DNA from 2 places in the Brevibacillus sp. FW306-2-1A-C05A genome. Region 1 is predicted to be linked to the other one. Evidence: riboswitches for the same ligand, from Rfam matches in the RefSeq annotation. Region 1 holds a riboswitch; the other holds the start of a gene.
What was found. A riboswitch is a leader RNA that binds a small molecule or an ion and turns the genes downstream of it on or off. The one in region 1 is predicted to bind cyclic di-GMP.
Positions count from the first base shown of each region.

Region 2: linked by a shared signal. The riboswitch ahead of AC3WJN_RS07305 (GNAT family N-acetyltransferase) and the one ahead of ggt (gamma-glutamyltransferase) in region 1 are both predicted to bind cyclic di-GMP.

Region 1 covers NZ_JBYSWV010000004.1:22,022-27,959, reverse strand. Annotated here, with positions in the region: gene AC3WJN_RS05170 (APC family permease) at 1-1,060, opposite strand, end outside; gene AC3WJN_RS05165 (glutamine--tRNA ligase/YqeY domain fusion protein) at 1,208-2,875, opposite strand; gene AC3WJN_RS05160 (SET domain-containing protein) at 2,960-3,577, opposite strand; cyclic di-GMP riboswitch class I at 3,800-3,888, shown strand; gene ggt (gamma-glutamyltransferase) at 4,074-5,792, shown strand; gene AC3WJN_RS05150 (methyl-accepting chemotaxis protein) at 5,912-5,938, shown strand, end outside.
Region 2 covers NZ_JBYSWV010000007.1:2,995-8,932, forward strand. Annotated here, with positions in the region: gene AC3WJN_RS07300 (methyl-accepting chemotaxis protein) at 71-1,534, opposite strand; gene AC3WJN_RS07305 (GNAT family N-acetyltransferase) at 1,536-2,084, opposite strand; cyclic di-GMP riboswitch class I at 2,246-2,329, opposite strand; gene AC3WJN_RS07310 (hypothetical protein) at 2,613-2,795, shown strand; gene AC3WJN_RS07315 (TrmB family transcriptional regulator) at 2,929-3,738, shown strand; gene AC3WJN_RS07320 (AzlC family ABC transporter permease) at 3,864-4,538, shown strand; gene AC3WJN_RS07325 (AzlD domain-containing protein) at 4,529-4,861, shown strand; gene AC3WJN_RS07330 (DNA alkylation repair protein) at 4,918-5,625, shown strand; gene AC3WJN_RS07335 (amino acid ABC transporter substrate-binding protein) at 5,850-5,938, shown strand, end outside.

The sequences.
Region 1 (5,938 bases):
ACGACGTCGCGGTCAACAGGTCCAGGTAGAGCGCGGACAGCATCAGCGTCCCGACCAAAAGGACGTTGAGCAAAGGCGTTTTCAGCTTCGGATGCACATAGCCAAACCATTTTCGCGGCAAATAGCCGTCCCGCCCCATCGCGTACAAAAGCCGCGTGACGCTGGTCACCGACACAAGCCCGGAGGCGAGCGTAGAAGACAGCGCTGCCGCCAAAAACAGTAGCTGAAACACGGAGCCGCCGATAAACAGCGCGATTTCCGCGGAGGCCGCTTCGGGGTCAGACAATACAGAAACATCAGGAAACAACGATTGCATAAAGTACGAAGCGGTAATGAACAGCGCTCCCCCTGCCAGCGCGACCAGCAAAATCCCCCGGGGAATCGTCTTTTTGGCCTCGACCGTTTCCTCGGTCAGCGTGGTCACGGCATCGAAGCCCAAAAAGGAAAAGCAAAGAATCGAGGCGCCCGACAGTAACGCGACTACGGACAGATCGGGCGAGAAGAACGGCTGGATGTTGAATACGTGCCCAAGCCCCTCTCCCTGAACCAGACTGCGAATGGACAACCCCGCGAACAAAATGACAAAGGCGATTTGAAACAGCACGAGAAACGAGTTGACAGAAGCCGTCACGGTGACCCGGAACACATTCAATAATGTAATCAGTGCGATAAATCCGATAATCCACCACCTGGTCGGCACCTCGGGGAAGACGGACGATAAATACACCCCTGTCAGCAGGGCGTTAATCATGGGCAAAAACAAATAATCGAGCAGCGACGCCCATCCGACCAAAAATCCCGCATACGGATGGATCGTTTGCTGCGTGTACGTGTACGCGGTCCCTGCCGACGGGAACGCGCGGACCATTTTCCCGTAGCTCGCGGCGGTAAACAGGATGGCGAGCAGCGTCACTGCGTAGGCAGCAGGAACGTGTCCACCGGTTTCCTCGGCCACAATGCCAAAAGTGTCAAAGACGGCCATCGGAGCCATGTACCCCAGGCCAATTACGACGATATGCCACAGCTTCAAGCTGCGTGTAAGCTCTGCTCCCCCATTCACTGCCTGTCCTCCTTCTCTGGTGCACCACGAATAATTATACACGCGAATGAGAAAAGTTCCACGCCTTGCCTGATGAAAAAACGCTGTTGCACACGGTTTTCCCATGCCGCAACAGCGTTTTTGTGTTTGTCACAGCCTGCGCCTGTACTACGCTTTTGGCAGTTCGAACGAGCTTTTCAGCGAAACGATCCGGTTAAAGACCAGCTTGTCCGGCGTCGTATGCTTCGGATCGACGTTGAAGTATCCGTGGCGGAAAAACTGGTATTTGTCCTGCGCCTTCGTGTCTTTCATGTTCGGCTCGACGAATCCGTTCAACACTTCCAGCGAGTTCGGGTTGATGTTGTCCAGGAAGCTTCCTTCCGTGTCCTCATCGTCGAGAATCAGCGGCTCGTACAAACGGAACTCGGCAGGTACTGCCTGGCTCGCATCTACCCAGTGGATGGTCCCTTTTACCTTGCGTCCTGTAAACCCGCTTCCGCTCTTCGTCTCCGGGTCGTAGGTGCAGTGCAGCTCGATGACATTGCCATCCGCGTCCTTCACCACGTCGTTGCATTTGATGAAGTAGGCGTGCTTGAGACGGACTTCATTTCCCGGGAACAGGCGGAAATACTTGCTTGGCGGGTTTTCCATGAAGTCGTCCTGCTCGATGTAGATTTCGCGGGAGAACGGAATTTGACGATTGCCCATCTCCGGATTTTCCGGGTTGATTTCCGCTTCGAGCATCTCGACCTGGCCTTCCGGATAGTTCGTGATGACGACTTTCAGCGGATTCAAAACAGCCATCGTGCGCGGTGCTTTCAGCTTCAAGTCCTCGCGGATGAAATGCTCCAGCATTTTCGCGTCGACTGTACTATTGCTGCGCGCTACCCCGACTTCACGGGCAAACGTGCGAATCGCTTCCGGCGTAAAGCCGCGACGGCGGAAGCCTGCAATGGTCGGCATGCGCGGATCGTCCCAGCCATCGACGACGTTTTCGTCTACGAGCTGTTTCAGCTTGCGCTTGCTCATGACCGTGTTGGTCAGGTTCAGGCGGGCAAACTCGTACTGGCGCGGAACGTGCTCCATCTCGCACTCGCTGATGACCCAGTCGTACAGCGGACGATGGTCTTCAAATTCGAGCGAGCAGAGCGAGTGGGTCACGCCTTCAATCGCATCCTCCAGCGGGTGCGCGTAGTCGTACATCGGGTAAATGCACCATTTGTCTCCCGTGTTGTGGTGGGTCGTATGGGAAATGCGGTACAAAACCGGATCGCGCATGTTGATGTTCGGGGAGGACATGTCGATTTTGGCACGCAGCACTTTTTCCCCGTCCTTGAACTCTCCGTTGCGCATGCGCTCGAACAGGTCGAGGTTTTCCTCCACAGAACGGTTGCGGTACGGACTGTCTACGCCCGGCTCCGTCAACGTTCCGCGCAGCTTGCGCATCTCTTCGGCAGACAGATCGTCCACGTAGGCTTTGCCTTTTTGAATCAACAGCACCGCACGCTTGTACATCTCTTCAAAGTAATCCGATGCAAAAAACAGCCCGTCCCATTCAAAGCCAAGCCATTTGACGTCTGTTTTGATCGCTTCCACGTACTCAGTGTCTTCTTTCACCGGATTGGTATCGTCAAAACGGAGGTGAGCCTTGCCATTAAATTCGCTTGCCAGTTCAAAATTCAGGCAGATGGCTTTTGCATGTCCAATATGAAGATACCCGTTCGGCTCCGGCGGAAAGCGGGTAATGACTTCCTTGACCTTGCCTGCTTGCAGGTCGTCAATCACGATATTGCGGATAAAATTGGATGACGCTACCTTGTTTTCCAATGAAATCAACCTTTCACTTCACCTTTACATTCCATAATACTGATTCTCTTCCCAGAGTTCAACAAAATCGGGCCGTTGTCCGGCCCGCTGCGTCTACCACTCCTGCTCTTTTGGCCATCGCGATTGCGGCTGGCAGTACAGCGAAATGATCGAGTCGAGCGACCGCTGCTGTTCGGTAATGCCGCGAATGGTTTGCAAATGCTTAGGTCTTACGAGGTGGAGCAGCGGCTGTTCAACCTGATTGAACCGCTCGAAGGCGGCGGCTGCGATCTCATCCCATTGGCGATAGTAGCGCAGCAAGTCGTCAGGCATCACCCTTGAACGGCTCGTGCCCGGCTCCGGCAAGCAGTCAAACGGTTCATCCAAGTTCAGCGTTCCGTAATCATCGGTCAGTTCCTCGCCCGGCAAAATGTCCCGCGCCGCCAGTTCCAGATCGTACATCGTCGCCACACAGGTCGCATGGAAGCTGTGGTTGACAAACCGGGCCTTATCCCAGCACAAGATGTATTTGCCGAACTGATTTTTGAACGAATATTTTTGCACGTCCTGTTTTCTTAATGGATCCAGTTTTTCCACAAATGCCGGGTCTAATACCTGATCGAGATCATCCTGGACCCAGACAATCGTGCCTTTGGGAATGAGCTTTGTCGCAAACACACCGTACCCGATCTCGTCGTTGATATAGCGAAGCTCTGTATCGGGATGCATCATGGTCGTTGTTTCACTCCTTGGCAAATGTGCCTTTTTATCATCATAAGCAGTTCGGCCAACAGAGGTGTGTGAATGTCGGTGAAAAACGCGTATTTCCCTGATGCTTCCTTTTTTCTAGATAAAAAGAAATTTCCTTATTTACCCCAATCGACAAATCGTCTATATTATTGACAAACAGGTTTAGGAAATTTTACCTGCAACATTTGCATTAATTTTTCATTGATATCGAAACGGCAAACCCGGGGAAATCCGGCGACGCAAAGCTAGAGGGGCTACCTCCGCACGAGCGGGCATGCCAGCCAGCTACCGAAATATTGATGTAGGACAAGACCAATGATCCTATATCATTGGTCTTTTTTTGCGCACTCATTGTCTGTTTTTGTCCATTTTTGTAGGTATGAGGAATTTTCTGTCTGTCCCGGTCAAGGAGGTGAGGCTGCGAAAAGCTGTCGGATTGTTGGAACCTTTTCACGAAAATACAAGGAGGCTTCATGAGATGTCACTTTGGAAAAAACTTTCTGCCGTCGCATTGACCGCCGCTATCGGCCTGACAACATTCGCTCCGGTCCAAGCTGCCAATCGTCCAACATCAATGTCGCCAAATGCCATGGTCACAACACCTCACTATCTGGCTACAGCCGCAGCCCTGAAAACGTTGGAAGACGGCGGAAACGCAGTAGACGCCGCGATTACCGCCGCCTCTACCCTCGCCGTCGTCTATCCGCACTACACGACCATTGGCGGGGATAACTTCTGGCTCATTTACAACGCCAAAACAAAAGAGCTGAAAGCATTGAACGGCAGCGGACGAGCTGGCGAAAAGGCAACCATCGAATACTACAAAAGCAAAGGCTACGACAAAATTCCTTCCCGCGGCTATGAGTCTGCCAACACGGTTCCCGGCGTTGTTTCCGGCTGGTGGGAAGCCTACAACTATGCGCACAAAAGCATGGGCAACAGCAAGCTGCCTTGGCACAAGCTGCTGGAGCCTGCGATCGGGTACGCCGAAAACGGCTATCCCGTCTCGCCCAACCAGGTTTACTGGACCAAGTACGCAACAGACCCGACTGACAACGAGCTGAAAAATCTCCAGCGCTTCGAGGGCTTCCGCAAAACGTTCCTGAAGCCGAACGGAGAGCCGTATGCCGCAGGCGAAATTCTCAAGCAAAAGGACCTTGCCAAAACGTTGCGAATCATTGCCCAAAAAGGCGCCGACGGATTTTACAAAGGCGAAGTCGCGCAAAAAATCGTCGCCGACCTGCAAAAAAACGGCGGGCTGCTCACGCTGAAAGACTTCGAGAAGCATACCTCCACCTGGGCGGAGCCGATTACGGTAGACTATCGCGGCTACAAGGCGTACAACGTGCCGCCCAACTCCCAGGGCATGGCCTCGCTCTCGATTTTGAACGTGCTGAACAACTTTGACCTCAAGAGCATGGGCGAAGGTACGCCGGATTACTACCACACGATCGTCGAAGCGACCAAACAAGCTTTTGCCGACCGTGACAAATGGCTGACTGACCCGGCATTCGTGGATATTCCTGTGGACGAGCTGTTGTCCAAGCAGCACGGAAAAGAACTGGCAGCGCGCATTGACATGAAGCAAGCGGCAAAAGCGGTCGAGCCGCTCGATCCAAAAGGCGATACTACGTGGTTTGGCGTCGTGGACAAGGACGGCAATGCCGTGTCGATCATCCAGAGCCACTACTTTGACTGGGGTTCCGGCATCGTCGCGAAAGACACGGGCGTCCTGTTGCAAAACCGCGGCAGCTACTTCTCTCTGGACCCGAAACACATCAATCACCTGGAACCGGGCAAACGCACCTTCCACACGATCAACCCGGCGATGCTCTTTAAAGGAGACAAGCCTTACCTGCTCTACGGAACACAAGGCGGCGAAGGCCAGCCGCAAACGCAGGCGGCGCTCGTCACGCGCATCGTCGACTTCGGCTTCAGCGTGCAGGACGCGATTGAAGCGCCAAGATGGCTGCACGGCCGCAACTGGGGCTCTGCCTCCAACAACCTGAAAGTCGAAAGCCGGATTCCGCAGGACGTTCTGGACGAGCTGGTGAAGCGCGGCCATCCGGTCGAAAAGCTGGAAGCAGCCTACACCGATGCGATGGGCCAGTCCGGCGCGATCTTGATTGATCCGCAAACGAATGTGAAGTTTGGCGGCGCTGACCCTCGCGGGGAAGGCGCGGCAATGGGATATTAATCGCTCGTCAGGCTGCTGAGTCTTCTCGGCAGTCTGACTGTGCATTTCTTTCGGGCAGGCAGCGTTCTACGCAAGACAGAAAGAAATTGCCAAGCACGAATTTAGGAGTGGAAAAGCCTATGTTTTTGTTCAAAAAGCTGAGGAAC
Region 2 (5,938 bases), on a different contig from region 1:
CATGCACGCAAAAAAACCGCCCTCTACAAAAGAGAGGGCAGTTGCATAAAAATCCAGCCAGCTTTGCTGCTTACGTATTCAAACCGCGAATTTGTTGCTCGATCTTTTCGAAGCCGCCGGATACTTTGACGATTTCCTCTTTTTGCTCGGAGACGAGCACGAGGACTTCTTCGAGGCTTTCCTTGTTTTTGTCGGTGATGTCTGCGTTGACCTCGACTTTGGCGTTGACTTCCTGAATCATGCTGTGGACGTGGACGATGAACTCTTGCAGATTTTTCGTTTTCTCGGCGAAGTTGTGCATGTAGTTGTCCACGTTCGTAAACATTTCCTGAACCTCCATGATCCCTTCGCTGTTTTTCTCAAACGACAGTTGGGACTCGGAGATCATGTCGGAGACGAGCTTCATTTTTTCGCGAATCGTCATCAACAAGGTAGAGATTGATTCGGAGGACAGCTTGGAAGATTCGGCCAGCTTGCGCACCTCGTCCGCTACGACGGCAAAGCCGCGACCATGCTCGCCTGCACGGGAAGCCTCGATGGTCGCATTGAGCGCCAGCAGGTTGGTCTGTGCCGAAATTTCCGAAATCGTTTGGATGATTTTTTCAATGGATTCCGTTTCTTTGTTCAGCTCTTGGATCAGCTTGTTCGTGCCTTGAATGTCCTTGATAAAGCGCTCGAAGTCGTTGCCGATGTTGCTGATGCGCTTGCTGCTTTCATTGGTCGCTTCTTTGGTCGATTCTACGTATTCGTGCATTTCGGTCACGGAGCGGGTCATGTCCTCTACCTGGAGGTTGGTCGTGCCCATCTCGCGGCGCAACTCGTTGGTGTTGTCGGTCTGGATCGAGAAGGAGCGCATGATCTCCTGAAGGGCAGCCACTGTCTCCACCGCGCGGACGTTGACGCCATCTGTAACCTTGTTCAAATTCTCCTGATATTCCTGGACGGAGTTGAGCGATTCGTTGATCTGGTCCAAAATGCGCTGCAGCGACTCTTTGGAGGCGATCGCTTGCTGCTTTTGCTCCTCGCTTTCCCGCTGCAGCTTGTTGTTGAAAACTGCGTGCATCATGCTTGTCGCCGATACGAAGCAGAAGGCCAGCAAGTAGTACATCAAATGAACAGGATCGGACGTGTAGAAAATCGCTTCGCCGTTCGTCAGGAAATAGTAGGTGACGATCCCCATGGCTGCGATGATGGTCAAGATGTTAATCAGTTTGTCCTGATAAATGCCCATGACCGCGACGAAGAACATGATCGTCATGATGTTGACCAGCCAAGGATCGAGTCCCACGATGACGAACATGAAAATGCCGATGACAGCGAAGTTGAAAAACTTCATGAAGGGAGCCATCTTGTCCCGCCAGGCTGGCCGGTTGGAAAGGTAGGCAAAAGGTGCGAGCACCCCGTACAAAATCCCCAGCACGGTTAAAACGAAGGAGAACGGAACCCCCATGATGAGGTTCACGATCTGGACGATGGTAATGATGCTCGCAAAAACAATGACCACCCAGTTATTTCTTCTTTGTAAGAGTTCCATGTCAGCTAACCTCAACTTTTATTTGTTTGCAAAGCTCTTGATACCAGGCAAATTCGGGCTTGTCCTTGTTCAAATAGGCTTCTTGCAGGTGGAAGACGGTCGGAATGGCATTCGCCCCTTTGTAGAAGACCATCTCTTTCACTTGCGTCGCTCTGACGTTGTATTTACGGTTAATCAACTGAAAAAAAGCCGGATCTGCCAAACCGACTGCATGCGTATATCCGTGTTTTTCTGCATAATCGATCATGAGGGCAACTCCCCATCGTCCCAGCTTTCCGCGGAACTTGGGCAAGACAGCGAAACTGTCCACTTCGACAACTTTCATATCGCTCGTCAAAACATCCTGAAACAAATTTTGCAGATAAGCAGAAGATTTTTCATGTGGTGTAAATTCAAAAGTCCCGCCTGGTTCGTCCTCATCCGACAACAAAAGATAGACGTCGGAACCATCTTTGGCGTATTCCATCTCGAAGCCCATTGAGGTCCAGACACTTTCCTTGATTTGATGGAAAAGAGCCAAAGATTGTGCTGAATCAACCAGTTTGTACATAATACTCCACTCCATTTTTCTCTCTCTTTGTTTTTTCATGTACAAGTCTAGTGTTGATCGATAAAATGGCGCCTCCTTTCTTCCATGTGAGCATAAAAAAGGCCATTCCCCATGCGGAAATAGCCCAAAGTCACCATCATCTTCCTGCTATGCTCATGATGTATGGCAACCCGGCTGTCATGGTCAAAGACTTTAGACCCGTGGTTTTGCGTCGCCACCTTTCGATGACTTTGCCTTTGTCATTCATTTGCGAAAAATGTATAGAAGTGTCGAATTATGCAAAATATAATCCAAGAGAAACAATCTTGTCAAGTTTTGGTAGGGTAAAGTAACCGATTGTTCATAAATAGTCCGCTCCAAATTGGTAGTTTGGACAGAGAAAGATGCGAGGAAAAACAGAGAAAAGATAGGAATATAGTCAGGTTGTGCCGGGACTTTTGCCAATGGCCGACTCAGCTACTTGCGCCTGGTGCGTAACAAAAATTTACCATCCGTCCGATAACTAGAAAGAACAGGAGGGATGCGAAAATGAGTCAGGCCAAAACGATTGAGTTTCACTTTTCCGGTGGCGAGCTGGTTAAGATCGAGACAACCGAGCCGGAAGAAATCATCCAAATGGTCGCCAACCAAAAGGATGGGTGGCTGCAATACGATGACATCGTGATTAATGTAAGAAACGTTTCTTACATTAAAGTGCGCGATCTCGCTTAGGCTGCTTGCTTGCCAAAAAGGCCCTCGTTCACGGAGGGTTTTTTTTATTTTCGCTTGTGCCGGGAAAAGCACATTGACAAAGGAACGAACCTGAACCTATAGTGAGTATAAAACTAACTACTAAGAGGTCGGGATGGAAGACATATACAAGGAATTGCAAAAGCTCGGATTTTCCCAGTACGAGTGCAAGGCTTACATCAGTCTGCTCAAGCACTCTCCGATCACCGGATACGAAATCAGCAAACGCTCTGGCGTGCCGCGCTCCATGATTTACGAAGTCGTGGGCAAGCTCGTTGACAAAGGGGCTGTTTACACCGTGCCTTCCGAGCCTGTCACGTATGCGCCGCTGCCAGCAAGAGAGCTGGTCCGCAGGCTGCGCGGGCAGTTCGAAGCGTCCTTCGACTATTTGGAAAAAAACTTGTCGGCCTTAGAGTCCGAGCAAGAGATCGACGTCATTCGGCGAATTAGCGGTGACGAGCTGGTGCTCATGGAAATGAGGCAAATGATCGAGCAGGCTGGCGAGGAAGTGTGGCTGTCGATCTGGGAGCCTCAGGTGCCTTTTATCCAGGAGGCGGTGGACAGACGAACCGAAGAAGGGATTTCCGTCTTTACCGTTTTGTTTGGACAGCAAGAGACGCGCGTAGGGACGACGTATCACCATGACTATATGGCGCCTGATGTGGCCGAGGAACGGATGGGCGGGCATCTTACAATCGTCGCGCGTGATCTGGAGGAAGTGCTGATCGCCAACTTCACGCCAAATACGGCTGCCTGGGCGGTCAAGACGAAGGATCCGGCGCTCGTTCTGGTCGCTGTCGAGTACATTCGCCACGATATTATGTTTGCGGAAGTGACAAAGGTGCTCGGCCCGGATAAGGTCGAAGCGCTCTGGCGCAGCAAGCCGGACTTGTACCAGGTGGTCACCGGGAAGAGATTCAAGTAAGCGGAGCGAAGCAGGAGGCAAGCGCGCAAGCCGGAGTGAAATAAAGAGAGAGTGAGGGAGAAGCAGTGGGGCGAGAACAACTGCAAGTAGAAGCATTGTCGAACGCGGGTGAGCAGGGAAGCTTCATGCAGGGGGTCAAGGATTGCATTCCAACCTTGCTCGGGTATTTGAGCATCGGGTTTGCGGCAGGTGTGCTGGAAAAGACCGCTGGGCTGAGCATCATGGAAATTGCCTTGATGAGCATTTTGCTGTACGCAGGCTCGGCGCAGTTTATTGCTGCGGGCATGATTGCCGCAGGAAGCTCGGCGATGGGAATTATCATTACGATTTTGTTTGTGAATTTGCGGCATATTTTGCTAAGCGCGGCTCTGTCGCCCTACTTCCGCCATCTGACGGCGTTTCGGAACATGCTCGTCGGTTCGCTTCTGACAGACGAGACGTTCGGGGTTGCGATCAACGAGGCGGCGAAGCGCAAGCAGATCGACGAAAAATGGATGCACGGTTTGAATGTGACGGCTTACCTGAACTGGATTGCGGCCAATTTGGCGGGAGCCTATTTCGGACAGTGGATCGCCAATCCCGAGCAGTTGGGCCTTGATTTCGCTCTGCCGGCGATGTTTATCGGCTTGCTGGTGCTGGCGATGATGAGCCGCAAGCAAATCCGGCTCGATATCGTCGTCGCCATCAGCGCAGTCGTCATTGCTGTAGGCGTGTCTGTCTTGTATCCGGGCAACCTTGGCGTCATCGTAGCTACGCTGTGCGCATCGACAATCGGGATGGTGATCGAAAGATGGAAGTGAGATGGGATATCTTCCTCATTATTGTAGGCAGTGCGCTGGTCACGTTTTTGCCGCGGGTGCTGCCCTTGATGGTGCTGTCGCGCATGGAGCTTCCCGCGTGGGGCGTCCGCTGGCTGCATTACGTGCCGATCGCGGTCATGGCTGCACTGGTCGGGCAGGAGCTGTTTTTGCAGGAGGGAAAGTTGTCGCTACTAGCCAATGTCGAGCTATTGGCGGCGATTCCGACGTTTCTGGTTGCGATCGTGACCCGCAGCCTGCTGGGCACGGTTGTCGTCGGGATGGTTTCGATCATGATCTTGCGCTACCTTTTCCCGCTCTTGTAGCAGGGAGAAAGCAGCCGGAAAATGGGTAAACTAGGAAAAAAGGGAGGCGGACGCGAATGACCGTGGAAGAAGTCATGCAACAGTTGGAAGCGTTGGGCACGGAGCAGACGAAGAAGACGTTCATGCGCCATGGTGCCAGGGAGCCGTTTTTTGGCGTGCGAATCGGCGACATGAAAAAGCTGGTGAAGGCAGTCAAGCGCGATCAAAAGCTGGTGCAAGCGTTGTACGAGACGGGCAATCACGACGCGATGTATTTGGCGGGCCTGGCGATCGACCCGCAGACGGTGACGAAGGAACAACTGCAAAGCTGGGTCAGGCAGGCGTACTGGTACATGCTGGCCGAGTACACGGTTGCGGGTGTTGCCGCCGAAAGCTCGTTCGCCCTGGAGCTGGTACGGGAGTGGATCGAAGCGGAGGAGGAGATGATTGCAGCTTGCGGCTGGAGCACGTACGCCAACTACTTGTCGATCACGCCTGACGAGCAGCTCGACCTGGCGGAAATCAGCGCCTTGCTTGCGCGGGTGAAGCAGACGATCCATCAGGAAAGAAACCGGGTACGCTATGTCATGAACCAGTTTGTCATCGCGGTTGGCGCGTCTGTCACGGAACTGCATGCGGAAGCGGTGCAGACAGCGGAAGCGATCGGAAAAGTCCAGGTGGATGTAGGCCAGACGGCGTGCAAGGTCCCGTTGGCGACGGAGTCTATCAAAAAAATCGAAGAGCGCGGCAAGATCGGACAAAAAAGAAAGACGTGCATCTGCTGATCGGCTGCAGGACGAAAGCGCCTGCAAGCCCGTCTCGCGCGCGAACAGGCAAAACGCTGGGGAATCCGGCGTTTTTTGTTTAGGAATGCTTTTCCTGTGCGCTTTTCTTTGCTAAAGTCTCGACTCTTTTTGGATGATGTGCTATCATGATACCTTGTTAACGTATTACCACTTTATCAGAGTAAAAACAAATAGAGACTAGCCGAACTAGGGGGAGAATCACGATGAAAAAATTTGCTTTGCTGTCACTGCTTTTCGGAGCTGTCTTTTCACTGGTAGTGGGCTGCTCCAGCGAGAAAACAGGCGCTGACGC